One region of the Microbacterium sp. NPDC059771 genome, then DNA from elsewhere that is predicted to be linked to it. Evidence: predicted binding sites of a transcription regulator. Region 1 holds the regulator's gene; the other holds the start of a gene.
What was found. The regulator LexA, encoded in region 1, represses DNA repair genes until DNA is damaged. The targets are predictions, from matches to a motif close to TCGAACANNTGTTCGA.
Positions count from the first base shown of each region.

Region 1 (7,166 bases):
CCGACACAGGCACAGATGCCGCCTGTGGCGCCCACCCCCACCAGCACTCCGGCAGAGATCATCACCCCTGCCCCCGCATCCGCATCCGCATCCGCCGAGTCCCCCGAACCCGTCGCGTCCCCTGCCCTCGCATCCGCATCCGCATCCGCCCGGTCCCCCGAACCCGCCGAGTCCCGCGCCGCCGGATCCGCCGACGCGTCCGCGCAGAACGCATCTGCGCACGCCGCATCGTCCGGGCGAAGCCGCCGTCGCTCGCCGCAGCGCGAGACCACGACCCGCCCGTCCTTCCTCACCGAGGAGCTTCCGGCCGAGCCCGCCCGGATGGGGTTCCGCGGCGCCCTCAACCGCATCGGCATGGACTTCGGTCCCGGCTCCGTCGAGGAGGCGTTCCGCCGCGACGAGGCCGCTGTGAGTCGCCAGTGGTCCGGGCCGCGCACGATCGCGATCGTGAACAGCAAGGGCGGCGCGGGGAAGACACCCACCACAGCGCTTCTCGCCGCGGTGTTCGCCCGGTTCGGGGGTGCGGGCGTGCTCGCCTGGGACAACCACCAGACGCGCGGGACCCTCGGTTGGCGCACGGAATCGGCATCACACCGCAACACCCTGCGGGAGATGCTCTCCGACAGCAGCCGCCTGATCAGCCCGGGCGCCCAAGCCGCTGACCTGGCGGACTACGTTCATCACCAGCCGCGCGACCGTTTCGACGTCCTCCGCTCGCAGCCGCCACGCCTGGCACACGACGATCGCCTGGGCCCGGCCGAGGTCGACGTGCTGCACACGGTGGCCTCCCGGTTCTACCGACTCATCTTCGTCGACTCGGGCAACGATGAGACTGACCCGCTGTGGCGCCGGATGATCGACCACACGGATCAGCTCGTGGTCGCGACCACCTCCCGCGGAGACCACGCCGAGGCCGGGGCCCTCCTGCTCGAAGCCCTCGCCGAACGCGACGAGCGCTCGGCTCACCTCGTCGAGCAGGCGGTCGTGATCGTCTCGCAGGCCGATCCCCACGCGACACCGACCGAGATCGGCGCGGTGTCCGACGGGTACCGCTCGCTCTGCCGAGAGGTGCATGCGATCCCGTTCGACCGGGAGATGGTCGACGGCCCGCTGCGCTACACCGCCCTCGCCGGACGGACGCAGCGAGCGTGGCTGTCGGCGGCGGCCGCCGTCGCCAGAGGGCTCTGACGCCGAACGGCCGGACCGGCCGCGTGCGACAGCCCCCGGCTCACGGGCTCAGAGGCTGGTGACCCAGTTGCGCAGCAGCTGGATGCCCGCCTCGCCCGACTTCTCCGGGTGGAACTGCGTCGCCGACAGCGGTCCGTTCTCCACGGCCGCCAGGAAGGGATCGCCGTAGGTGGCCCAGGTCAGCACCGGCTGGGGGAACGGCGGGATCACGTCGAGCTCCCACGACTGCGCCGCGTAGGAGTGCACGAAGTAGAACCGCTCCTCCTCGATGCCGCGGAACAGCACAGTGTCCTCGCCGGGGTCGACCGTGTTCCAGCCCATGTGCGGCAGCACGGGAGCGTTGAGCTCGGTGACCGCGCCCGGCCACTCCCCCAGGCCCGCGGTGTCGTGGCCGCGCTCGACCCCGTGCTCGAACAGCACCTGCATGCCGACGCAGATGCCCAGCACGGGGCGACCGCCCGCGAGACGCCGCCCGATGATCTCGTCGCCCCCGTGCGCGTGCAGCGCATCACGCACGGCCTGGAACGCCCCGACCCCCGGCACGACGAAGCCGTCGGCCTCGAGCGCCTCACTGCGGTCGCGCGTGAGCACCGCGTCGGCACCCGCGGCCACGAGCGCCTTGACCGCGGAGTGCACGTTGCCGGACTCGTAGTCGAAGACCGCGACGCGGGGTGCCGCGCTCACAGGGCCCCCTTGGTGGACGGGATGCCGTCGACGAGCGGGTCGAGCGCCTTCGCCTGACGGAACGCGCGCGCGAACGCCTTGTACTCCGCCTCGGCGATGTGGTGCGGGTCACGGCCGCCGAGCACGCGCACGTGTACCGTCAGCGCGGCGTTGAACGCGATGGCCTCGAAGGAGTGACGCACGAGCGAGCCCGTGAAGTGCCCGCCGATGAGGTGCTGCTCGAAACCGACGGGCTCGCCCTCGTGCACGAGGTACGGACGACCGGAGATGTCGACGACGGCCTGCGCCAGCGCCTCGTCGAGCGGCACGAGCGCATCGCCGTAGCGGGAGATGCCCGCCTTGTCACCCAGCGCCTCCAGGATGGCCTGACCCAGCACGATCGAGACGTCTTCCACCGTGTGGTGCGCGTCGATGTGCGTGTCACCGGAGGCGCGGACGGTGAGATCGGTCAGCGAGTGCTTCGCGAACGCCGTCAGCATGTGGTCGAAGAACGGCACGGAGGTGTCGATGCGGCTCACCCCGGTGCCGTCGAGGTTCAGCTCCAGCTCGACGGTCGACTCCGACGTGCTGCGCACACGACGCGCGGTGCGGGCGGGGTTCGCGGGGGTGGTCATGATGCCGATCCTATCGAGGCCAGGGCGTCCAGGAACGCGGTCGTCTCGGCCTCGGTGCCCGCGCTGACGCGGAGGTGGCCGGGGATGCCGACGTCGCGAACGAGCACACCGCGGTCGTACAACTGCCGCCACGTGGCCTGCGGGTCGGCCACGCCACCGAACAGCACGAAGTTCGACCAGGACTCGTGCGGCGTGTACCCCAGTGCCTCCAGCGTCGCTGTGATGCGATCGCGCTGCTCGACGATCTCCTCGACCATGCCGAGCATCACGTCGGCGTTGCGCAGCGCCGCCACCGCCGCGGCCTGCGTGAGCGCGCTCAGATGATACGGCAGCCGCACGAGGCGGAGCGCGTCGATGAACGCGGGGTCTGCGGCCAGGTAGCCGACGCGCGCTCCGGCGAACGCGAAGGCCTTGCTCATGGTGCGCGACACAGCGAGCCGCGGACGGCCGTCGAGGAGCGTGAGCGCGGACGGCGCGTCATGCGGTGCGAACTCCTGATACGCCTCGTCGACGATCACCACGCCGCGCGCGGCCTCGTAGACCGCCGCGACGACGTCGAGCCCGAGCGGCGTACCGGTGGGGTTGTTGGGCGAGCACAGGATCACCACGTCGGGGTCGGTGGCGCGCACCTGTGCCGCGGCTTCCTCCGGGGTGATCGAGTAGTCGGGGTGCCGGGTGCCGGCGACCCATGACGCACCCGTGCCCTGCGCGATCAGCGGATACATCGAGTAGGTCGGAGCGAAGCCGAACGCCGTCCGCCCCGGTCCGCCGAACGCCTGCAGGATGTGCTGCAGCACCTCGTTCGAGCCGTTGCCCGCCCAGATCTGCTCGGCCGTGAGCCCGTGACCGAGGTAGTCCGCGAACGCCTCCCGCAGCGTGGTGAACTCCCGGTCGGGATAGCGGTTGACGTCGCGGATCGCCACGGCGATGTCGTCGAGGATGTCGCTGGCGACCTCGTCGGGAACGGGATGCGTGTTCTCGTTGACGTTGAGGGCGATCGGGAGCGGTGCCTGCGGTGCGCCGTACGGAGTGAGTCCGCGCAGATCGTCGCGCAGCGGGAGATCGTTGAGGGAGAGGGTCACCCTATCCATGTTAAGAGGACGAGGCGGCACCGACGGCCATGCGTCACTCCGCGTACTGCGCCGGGATCGCGAGCTCCTGACCGATCTGGATCTCTCCGCCGCGGAGCAGGTTCATGCGGCTGATGTCGCCGATCACGTCGCGCGGGTCGGCCTCGGGAGCGATCGAGCCGGCGATCGACCAGAGGGTGTCACCGGGCATGACCGTGATGGTCTCGACGGCGGCCACGGGCTTGTCGGCACCGGAGGCGATGGCGCTGCCGCCGCTGATCGCCGCGAAGGCGATGCCGACGGCGAGCGGGACGGACGCGACCGCGAGCAGCACACCGCGACCGCGAGCCGTGAGCCGGAGCCGCGTGGCCGGACGGGCCGTGGCGGAGATCGCGGTCGCGGTGCTGAGGCTGATGGTGCTCATGTCTGCTCCTTCACTGTCCCGGCGCCGCGAGGGCCCGGGGAGGTTGGCGTAGCGTTCGCATCCGCGACTCGGCCGGGAGCCGTGAATGCGAAGCTACGTTCCGAAGATATCTTCGAGTTCGAACATCTGTCAAGCTGTCTTCGAAACCCTGTCCACGAATCGTCCGACACGCTCGAACAGATCTTCCAGATCGGCGCGATTCTCGGATACGGTTTCGACAAGGACACCCCACCACGGGCCACCGACATTCGAAGAGCGACGTCGGATCTCACGCACTGAAGGAGCATCATGAGCGAGACCACAGCCCCGGAGTCGGAGGCGCCGCGGACCCGCCGTCGCAAGAGCCTCAGCCCCAAGCAGATGGCGATCCTGGAGGTCATCCAGGCCGCCATCGCCCAGAACGGCTACCCGCCGAGCATGCGCGAGATCGGCGACGCCGTCGGGCTCAAGTCGCTCTCCAGCGTCACGCACCAGCTCGGCCAGCTGGAGCTGAGCGGCTACCTGCGTCGAGACCCGGGCAAGACGCGGGCCATGGAGGTGCTGATCGACCTGCCCGGCACCGGCTCCGGCGCCGAGAACCCGGCCGATGTCACGACTCCCGTCGGCGACGCCGCGCTCGTGCCCCTCGTCGGCCGCATCGCCGCCGGCGTGCCCATCACCGCGGACCAGCAGGTCGAGGAGATCTTCCCGCTCCCCCGGCAGCTCGTCGGCAAGGGCGACCTGTTCATGCTCAAGGTCTCCGGCGAGTCGATGATCGACGCCGCCATCTGCGACGGCGACTGGGTCGTCGTCCGCTCGCAGCACGACGCCGAGAACGGCGAGATCGTCGCGGCGATGCTCGATGGCGAGGCCACCGTCAAGGTGCTCCGTCGCCGCGATGGACACACGTGGCTGCTGCCGCGGAACACCGCCTTCGAGCCCATCCTCGGCGACGAGGCCGTGGTGCTCGGCAAGGTCGTCGCGGTGCTGCGAGCCGTCTGACCCGGACACGACGAAGGCCCTCCCCGATCGCTCGGAGAGGGCCTTCGTCACGTGATCAGACCGAGGCGCCCACCTCGGCGCGCACGCGGCGCGTGGCCTCGACGATGTTCCGCAGCGACGCGGTGGTCTCCTCGTAGCCGCGGGTCTTGAGGCCGCAGTCCGGGTTGACCCAGAGCTGCCGCGTGGGGATCTCCTCCACGGCGCGACGCAGCAGGGACTCCACCTCCTCCACCGCGGGAACCCGCGGGGAGTGGATGTCGTAGACGCCGGGGCCGATGCCGTGGTCGAACCCGGCCTCGGCGATGTCCGCGACGACCTCCATCCGGCTGCGGGCGGCCTCGATGGACGTGACGTCGGCGTCCAGCGCGCGGATCGCGTCGATCACGACACCGAACTCCGAGTAGCAGAGGTGCGTGTGCACCTGCGTGCCCGGTGCTGCCCCACCGGTCGCCAGACGGAACGACGCCACCGACCAGTCCAGGTAGGACGGCTGATCGGCCTTCTTCAGCGGCAGCAGCTCGCGCAGGGCCGGCTCGTCGACCTGGATCACGGCGATGCCCGCCGCCTCGAGGTCGGCGATCTCCTCGCGCAGCGCCAGGGCGACCTGGTTCGCGGTCTCCCCCAGCGGCTGGTCGTCGCGCACGAACGACCACGCGAGGATCGTCACCGGCCCCGTGAGCATGCCCTTGAGGTGCTTCGCGGTGAGCGACTGCGCGTATCCGGACCAGTCGACCGTGATCGGTGCCGGCCGGGAGACGTCGCCCCACAGGATCGACGGTCGTGTGGCGCGGGAGCCGTACGACTGCACCCACCCGTGCTCCGTGACCGCGAAGCCGTCGAGGTTCTCGGCGAAGTACTGCACCATGTCGTTGCGCTCCGGCTCCCCGTGCACCAGCACGTCGAGCCCGAGATCCTCCTGCAGCGACACGACCGCGGCGATCTCCCGGCGCAGGAAGTCGTCGTAGTCGTCGCGGGGGATCTCACCGCGCGTGAACCGCGCCCGTGCGCGACGGATGTCGGCGGTCTGCGGGAACGACCCGATCGTCGTCAGGGGCAGGACCGGGAGGCCGAGGGCCTCCTGCGCACTCTCCCGCTCCTCGTAGGACACCCGAGAGAAGTCGGCGTCGACCAGCGCCCGCTTGCGCACCGCGCCGTCGCGCACGCCGGGCGCATCCAGCCGGTCGCGCAGGGCCGCCGAGGCCTCGTCGAGCTCGGCGGCGATCGCCTCGGGGCCGTGCGACAGCCCGCGGGCCAGCACGCCGACCTGCTGCACCTTCTGATCGGCGAACGCCAGCCACGACACCAGGCGGGGGTCGAGCGAGGTCTCGTCGGCGACGTCGTGCGGCACGTGCAGCAGCGAGGTCGAGGTGGAGGCCGACACGGCCGCGGCCCCCAGGTCGCGCAGACGCTCGAGCGTGGCGAACGCCGCGGCCAGGTCGCCCCGCCAGATGTTGTGCCCGTCGATCACGCCGCCGACGAGCGTCTTGTCCGCGAGACCCTCCGCCGCGGACGGCACAGCGCCACGGACCAGGTCGACCGCGATCGCCTCGACGGGCGCGGCCGCGAGGACCGGGAACACGGCGTCGAGCGCCGCGTACGGGGCGGCGACGAGGATCGACGGACGGTCCTCCGCTCCCCCGAGCACGGCGAGTGCACGTTCGGCCGCGGTCGCCAGGGCGGCGGTGTCGGCGGGGAGCGACTCGCTCACGAGCGCCGGCTCGTCGAGCTGCACCCAGGTCGCTCCCGCGGCCCGGAGGCGGGCGAGCAACTCCCGGTACACGGGGAGCACGTCGTCCAGGCGCGACAGCGGCTCGAAGCCCTCGGGGGCGTCGTCCGAGGCCTTCGCGAGCGCCAGCAGGGTGACCGGGCCGACCACGACCGGGCGGGTCGTGAAGCCTGCGGCAGCGGCCTCTGCGACCTCGCGCACGAGCCGGTCGCTGGACAGCGAGAACACCGTCTCCGGACCGATCTCCGGCACGAGGTAGTGGTAGTTCGAGTCGAACCACTTCGTCATCTCCAGCGGCGCGCGCTCCCCCTCGCCCCGCGCGATCGTGAAGTACGCCGGGAGGCCGACCGTGCCGTCGGCGGCGCGCAGGTGCTCGAAGCGCGAGGGGATCGCGCCCACGGTCACCGCGGCGTCGAGCACCTGGTCGTAGAACGAGAAGGACTCCGGGATCGCGGAGTCGTCCCGGCCGAGGCCGAGCG
Region 1 covers NZ_JBHWHK010000003.1:208,636-215,801, reverse strand. The annotation lists gene ACFV3I_RS18365 (AAA family ATPase) at 16-1,188, shown strand; gene hisH (imidazole glycerol phosphate synthase subunit HisH) at 1,237-1,872, opposite strand; gene hisB (imidazoleglycerol-phosphate dehydratase HisB) at 1,869-2,486, opposite strand; gene ACFV3I_RS18350 (histidinol-phosphate transaminase) at 2,483-3,577, opposite strand; gene ACFV3I_RS18345 (LysM peptidoglycan-binding domain-containing protein) at 3,612-3,980, opposite strand; gene lexA (transcriptional repressor LexA) at 4,269-4,961, shown strand; gene metE (5-methyltetrahydropteroyltriglutamate--homocysteine S-methyltransferase) at 5,017-7,166, opposite strand, start outside.

Region 2 (7,166 bases), on a different contig from region 1:
GCCGGCGCGTCCACCCCCGAATGATCGGGCGGGGTAGGCCGTCGTGAGGGCTGCCGAGACGGCGCCCCTCCGAAGAGAGGGATGATGGGGGCGATCCGTTCCGGATCGCCCCCACGCTGCTCGTTCATCAGGCCGGGCGACGCTCAGCGAGCTCGTCCGCAGACGCGGGCGCGGGCTGCGCACCGATGCCGAGCTTCTGCTTGATCTGCGTCTCGATGGCGAGGGCGATGTCGGGGTTGTTGAGAAGGAACGTGCGCGCGTTCTCCTTGCCCTGCCCCAGCTGGTCGCCGTCGTAGGTGTACCACGAGCCAGACTTCTTGACGATCCCGTGCTCCACGCCGAAATCGATCAGGCTGCCCTCGCGAGAGATCCCCACGCCGTAGAGGATGTCAAACTCCGCCTGCTTGAACGGCGGGGCCATCTTGTTCTTGACGATCTTGACCCGCGTACGGTTGCCGACGGCGTCGGTTCCGTCTTTGAGGGTCTCGATCCGTCGGATGTCCATGCGCACGGAGGCGTAGAACTTGAGCGCCTTTCCACCGGCGGTGGTCTCGGGCGATCCGAAGAAGACGCCGATCTTCTCGCGCAGCTGGTTGATGAAGATCATCGTGGTGTTGGTCTGGTTGAGCCCACCCGTCAGCTTGCGCAGCGCCTGCGACATGAGCCGGGCCTGCAAACCCACGTGGGAGTCGCCCATCTCACCCTCGATCTCGGCTCGCGGCACGAGGGCCGCGACCGAGTCGACGACGATGAGATCGATGGCACCGGACCGCACGAGCATGTCGGCGATCTCCAGCGCCTGCTCACCGGTGTCCGGCTGCGACACCAGCAGGGAATCGATGTCGACGCCCAGCTTCGCGGCGTAGTCGGGGTCGAGCGCGTGCTCCGCGTCGATGAACGCCGCGATACCACCCGCGCGCTGCGCATTGGCGATGGCGTGCAGGGTGAGTGTGGTCTTACCCGAGGACTCCGGGCCGTAGATCTCCACGATGCGGCCACGCGGCAGGCCTCCGACCCCGAGGGCGACGTCGAGGGCGATGGAGCCGGTGGGGATGACTGCCACGGGGGCGCGCTCATCGCTGCCCAGCCGCATGACCGAGCCCTTTCCGAACTGACGGTCGATCTGCGCGAGGGCGGTCTCGAGGGACTTCTCGCGGTCGGCGGGTGATGGCATGGTGTGCTCCTTCTGCGCGTGTGATGCCGCCTGTAGGCTGTCGCGGCTCTTCCGGCTGGAAGGAACTCTCCGACAAGGCGTGTGGCTTCTTCAGCCTGGTCCTCACGCTAGGACGAGCCACCGACATTGCATCGGCCCACCCGAGGTCTGTGATGATCCAGGCATCGAAACCACTTGTGCAGAAGACTACGCCCGGTTCGAACAGATTTTCGACAACAGCGCAACGCGGCGTGTCGGAGTTCCGCACAGCCCGGAGAACGAGAGCAGCAACTCAGCGGCTCCGCGGCTCCAGCCGTCCGACGCCGTGCCGCCGAGACAGCGGAACATCCATCTCCTCGCACAGGGCGAGCCAGATCTCCCGGGGCGGCACGCCGTCCGCCAGCGCTTCGCTCGCGGTACGGCCGTTGACCGCCGTCAGACTGAGGTCGTTCACCAGTGACGGCCCTCGCGCCTGGAACTCCGCGTCGACGGCGCGAAGGAATTCGCTACGTCGCATCGTCACCCGGCCGAGTGGTCAGTGCAGCGAGAGCTCGGGCTCGACCGAGGCGACCAGCTCGTCGGGAACGACGTCGGGGAAGACCTGGATGCCCTCGAGGACGGAGATGCGATCCCCGACCTCGCGCATGATGGTGGAGATGGGAACGTCGAGGGCCTCCGCGACCGAGGCGAGGATCTCGCTCGACGCCTCCTTCTGTCCGCGTTCGACCTCGCTGAGGTAGCCGAGCGCGACGGACGCCTTGCTTGCGACCTGCCGGAGGGTGCGCCCCTTCTGCAGGCGGAAGTCCCTCAGCACATCGCCGATTTCCTGTCGTACAAGAATCATCGGAACCTCCTCCCCATGTGTTCGATCGAGGTTCCCCTCGAAGAGACAGCCAGTCTAGCCCTCCTGGCCTGCACAGAATCTACCCTTGCACTCTGTGGTTTGAATGTGAGCACATGGGTATCAACCTTCGGCTGTCGGCTCGTATTCCCCGACCGCCTCAGCCAGCATTCGCACCAGCATCGCCACCGACTGCGCGCGCACCGCCGCTCGGTCGCCGTCGAAGACGAACGCCTCCGTGCGAGTGCCCTCCGGAGTGACGACGCCCAGATGGACGGTCCCGACCGGCTGACCGTCCGGCGACTGCGGCCCGGCGATCCCGGTGGTGGAGATACCGACGTCCGCCGACCGTCCGTCGACGGCGACGGCGTGGCGAACCCCCTCGGCCAGCTGCCGCGCCACCTCGGGATGGACGGGTCCCTTTGTCGCGAGCAGCTCGGCGTCTACCCCGAGCAGCGAATGCTTGACCGGCGTCGCATACGCGACCACGCCGCCGAGGAGAACGACGGAGGCTCCGGGAACGGCGACCAGCGCCGCGCAGACCGCGCCGCCGGTCAGCGACTCGGCGACCCCGAGCGTCCAGCCGCGCGCGCGCAGGGCGCCCACGACCATCTCAGGGGTGAACGACGTCATGACCGCTGTCGCGAACCGCGTACCTGCGCCACGATGTAGTCGATTCCGCTGACCACCGTGAGGACGAGCACGATCAGCATGAGCAGGAAGGTGATGGTCGTCCACGGACCGAGACCGATCCACACGTGAAGCGGCAACAACGCCCAGCCGAGGGCCACGCCCTGGAACGCGGTCTTGATCTTGCCCATCCAGGCGGCAGCGACGACATGCTCGCTCGCGACCACCAGACGATGGATCGTGATACCCCACTCGCGGACGAGGATCACGATCACGATCCACCAGTTGACCTCGCCCAGAATGGCCAGCCCGATGAAACCGGCCCCCGTGAGGAGCTTGTCGGCGATCGGATCCCACAGCTTCCCGAAGTCGCTCACAATGTCGTAGCGACGCGCGAGATACCCGTCGACCCAGTCGGTCGAGATGGCCACGATGAAGAGGATGCCGGCGATCCAACGCACCACCGGATCCGAGATTCCATAGGTGCCCCCGAGGAGCAGGAGAACGAAGAAGACCACCGCGAGCGGGATCCGCGCCACCGTGATCGCGTTGGGGAGCTGCCGGGGAATGGCCATCAGTCGCGTCCCGTCAGGCCCCAGGCGTCTTCATCGCCTTCCGCCTCCACGACCGGAAGCCCGTCGTACTGCCCCGCGATCGGGTCGCGCTCGGGCGACGGAGGTGCGGCGGCCGGTGCGCCGGCGCTCGGAGCGGACGCGGGCACGTCCTCGCCGCGAAGGCGAGCCATGACCTGCGGCAGCTGCTCCGGGGTGGCCAGCACGTCGCGGGCCTTCGACCCCTCCGACGGGCCGACGACCTCACGCGACTCGAGCAGATCCATGAGCCGGCCGGCCTTCGCGAACCCGACGCGGAGCTTGCGCTGCAGCATCGACGTGGATCCGAACTGCGACGAGATGATGAGCTCGGCCGCGGCGAGGAGGAGCTCGAGGTCGTCGCCGATGTCCTCGTCGACCTCTTTCTTCTTGCTCGGCTCCATCGCCTCCTGCACATCGGCGCGGTACTCCGGTCGAGCCTGACGCGTGACGTGCTTGACGACGGCGTCGATCTCCTTCTCGTCCACCCAGGCACCCTGCAGGCGGAAGGGCTTCGACGAGCCCATCGGCGAGAAGAGCGCGTCTCCCTGACCGATCAGCTTGTCGGCGCCGGGGCTGTCGAGGATCACGCGGCTGTCGGTGACGCTCGTGACCGCGAACGCGAGCCGGGACGGCACGTTGGCCTTGATGAGACCGGTGACGACGTCGACGCTCGGACGCTGCGTGGCGAGCACCAGGTGGATGCCGGACGCGCGAGCGAGCTGCGTGATGCGCACGATCGAGTCCTCGACGTCACGCGGGGCGACCATCATGAGGTCGGCGAGCTCGTCGACGACGACCAGCAGGTACGGGTAGGGCTTGAGAACCCGCTCGCTGCCGACCGGCACCTCGACCTCACCGGCGCGGACGGCACGGTTGAAGTCGTCGATGTGACGGAAGCCGAACGACGCGAGGTCGTCGTACCGCATGTCCATCTCCTTCACGACCCACTGCAGCGCCTCAGCCGCCTTCTTGGGGTTCGTGATGATGGGGGTGATGAGGTGCGGCACCCCGGCATAGCTCGTGAGCTCCACGCGCTTCGGGTCGATCAGCACCATGCGCACATCCGCCGGGCGAGCGCGCATCAGCAGACTCGTGATCATCGAGTTCACGAAGCTCGACTTACCCGAGCCGGTGGAGCCGGCGACGAGGAGGTGCGGCATCTTGGCGAGGTTCGCGACGACGAAGTTGCCGCCCACGTCCTTGCCGACGCCGATCGTGAGCGGGTGAGTGCTCTTCTGCGCTGCGGCGGAACGCAGCACGTCGCCGAGGGCCACCGTCTCCCGGTCGGTGTTCGGGATCTCGATGCCGATCGCGCTCTTGCCAGGGATCGGAGAGAGGATGCGGACGTCGTTCGAGGCGACGGCGTAGGCGAAGTTGTTGCTGAGCTGCAGGATCTTCTCGACCTTGACGCCGTGACCGACCTCGACCTCGTACTGCGTGACCGTCGGGCCGCGGGAGAAGCCGGTGACCTTCGCGTCGACCTTGAACTGGTCGAGGACGCTGGTGATCTGCTCGACGATGCGGTCGTTCGCGTCGGAACGCGCGACCGAGGGCGGCCCCTCGGAGAGCACGCCGGGCGACGGAAGGATGTACGGAGCGACCGGAGCCTGTGGCCCCCGCTCCCCCGGCCCTTCGGTACCGAAGCCGTCGAGCCCGGGGAGCTCGGGCATCTCGCCCGTGTCGGACTCGTCGTCGAGGAGGGCCGTGGTCTGCTGCTCAGCGAGGGAGTCGGCGATGGACCGGACGTCGGAGAGCACCTCGGTGGCTACCTCCGACGGATTGGCGACCGTGACCGCCTGGTCGTACGCGGGCGTCGGCTCGTTCGTGGTGAGCAGTGCCGTGATGTCGTCGGAACCGAGCGTTCCCTCGTCCGGATCCTCCTCGCGGCCCGTCTTGTTCCGGCGCCACCAGGGCAGCACGTCGGGATCGTCGACCTTGTCGGCCTCGTCGATCGCCGCCGCGTCCTTCGTCGGCTTCTCCGGGCGCTCCGCGTCGAACATCCACGCGTAGAGGTCGCCGAGACGCGAACCGATGCGGTTCGGCGGAGTCTTGGTCAGGATCAGGATGCTGAGGACGACCAGCAGCGACAGCAGCACGTAGGCGGGGATGTCGGTGAGGTAGGAGACCGGCTGTCCGAGGAGCCAGCCGAGGAGACCGCCCGATTCGCTCAGAGCCGGCATCCCCTGGTTCGGATGGGGCCGCGGTCCGGCCACATGGAAGATCGCCGACAGCGCCAGCACGAACAGGCCGAAGCCGATCCCGATGCGCCCGTTGTCGTGAACGGAGGAGGGGTGCCGGAAGAGCCAGCCGGCCAGGAGGAGCAACAGCACCGGCATGATGAACGCGACCCGGCCGACGAACAGACCGACCGAATAGGCGCTGATGTTCGCCGCGATCTCGTTGCCGATGAAGAACCACTCGTTGACGGCGCCCAGCACCGCCAGGATCACCAGGAAGAACGGGAAGCCGTCGCGACGGTCGTCCTTCTCGAGCGTCTCCGGCCCGAACGCACGGAAGAGCCCGCCGACCGCGTGCGCCAGGCCGTTCCAGGCGCGGACGGCGACCGGAGGCTTGTCCGCTTCGTCGACGTACTTCTTGGGTGCCGGCGCCGCCTTGGAAGCCGACTGCCGCTTGGGGCGCGACGACGCGGTCGTCGACGCGCGCTCGGTCTTCGTGGTGCTCCTGGCCATGCTCCCACGCTACGTCCAACAGCCGACATCTCCGCGCAATGACCCGGCTTTCCGCGGCTATCCGGGGTCAGGCCTCGATGACGAGGGGCACGATCATCGGACGGCGACGGAGCTTCTGGTTCACCCAGCGGCCGATCGTGCGGCGCACGACCTGGGAGAGGGCGTGCGTGTCGCGCACGCCGTTGCCCGAAGCCTCCTTGAGCGCGGCGACGATCTTCGGCGCGACGTCGTCGAAGACCGAGTCGTCCTCCGCCACGCCGCGGGCGTGGATCTCGGGGCCGGAGATGATGCGACCGGTCGCCGCGTCCACCACGACGATGACCGAGATGAACCCCTCCTCGCCCAGGATCCGCCGGTCCTTCAGATCCGCGTCGGTGATCTCGCCCACCGTGGAGCCGTCCACATACACGAACCCGAGATCGAGCTGTCCGCTCACGCGGGCCACGCCGTCCTTGAGGTCGATCACGGTGCCGTTGGAGGCGATGATCGTGTTCTCCTCCGGGATGCCCGTGTCCTGGGCGAGCTTGGCGTTGGCGATCAGGTGGCGGTACTCCCCGTGCACCGGGAGGACGTTCTTCGGCTTGAGGATGTTGTAGCAGTAGAGCAGCTCGCCCGCCGCCGCGTGGCCGGACACGTGCACCCGCGCGTTCGCCTTGTGGACCACGTTCGCGCCGAGCTTCGTGAGGCCGTCGATCACACGGTAGACCGCGTTCTCGTTGCCGGGGATGAGGCTCGAGGCGAGGATGACCGTGTCACCCTCGCTCACCTCGATCGCGTGGTCGAGGTTCGCCATGCGGCTGAGCACCGCCATCGGCTCGCCCTGCGACCCCGTCGACATGTAGACGATCTGCTCGTCGGGCAGGTCGCGGGCCTTCTTGAAGTCGATCAGCACGCCCGCGGGCACCTTGAGGTAGCCGAGCTGCTCGGCGATGGTCATGTTGCGCACCATGCTGCGACCGAGGAAGGCGACGCGCCGTCCGTGCGCGTGCGCGGCGTCGATCACCTGCTGCACGCGGTGCACGTGGCTGGAGAAGCTGGCGACGATGACGCGGCGCGGGGCCTTGCCGATGACCTGGTCGAGGACCGGCCCGATCGAGCGCTCGGTCGGGGTGAACCCGGGGACGTCGGCGTTCGTGGAGTCGACGAGGAAGAGGTCGACGCCCTCCTCCCCCAGCCGCGAGAACGCGCGCAGGTCGGTGATCCGGCCGTCCAGCGGCAGCTGATCCATCTTGAAGTCGCCCGTCGCGAGCACCATGCCC
Region 2 covers NZ_JBHWHK010000001.1:1,936,834-1,943,999, reverse strand. The annotation lists gene ACFV3I_RS09195 (regulatory protein RecX) at 1-14, opposite strand, end outside; gene recA (recombinase RecA) at 128-1,174, opposite strand; gene ACFV3I_RS09185 (DUF3046 domain-containing protein) at 1,446-1,670, opposite strand; gene ACFV3I_RS09180 (helix-turn-helix domain-containing protein) at 1,689-1,997, opposite strand; gene ACFV3I_RS09175 (CinA family protein) at 2,118-2,627, opposite strand; gene pgsA (CDP-diacylglycerol--glycerol-3-phosphate 3-phosphatidyltransferase) at 2,624-3,199, opposite strand; gene ACFV3I_RS09165 (DNA translocase FtsK) at 3,199-5,907, opposite strand; gene ACFV3I_RS09160 (ribonuclease J) at 5,975-7,166, opposite strand, start outside.
Region 2: the regulator LexA is predicted to act here: its motif matches at 1,372-1,387, upstream of recA (recombinase RecA).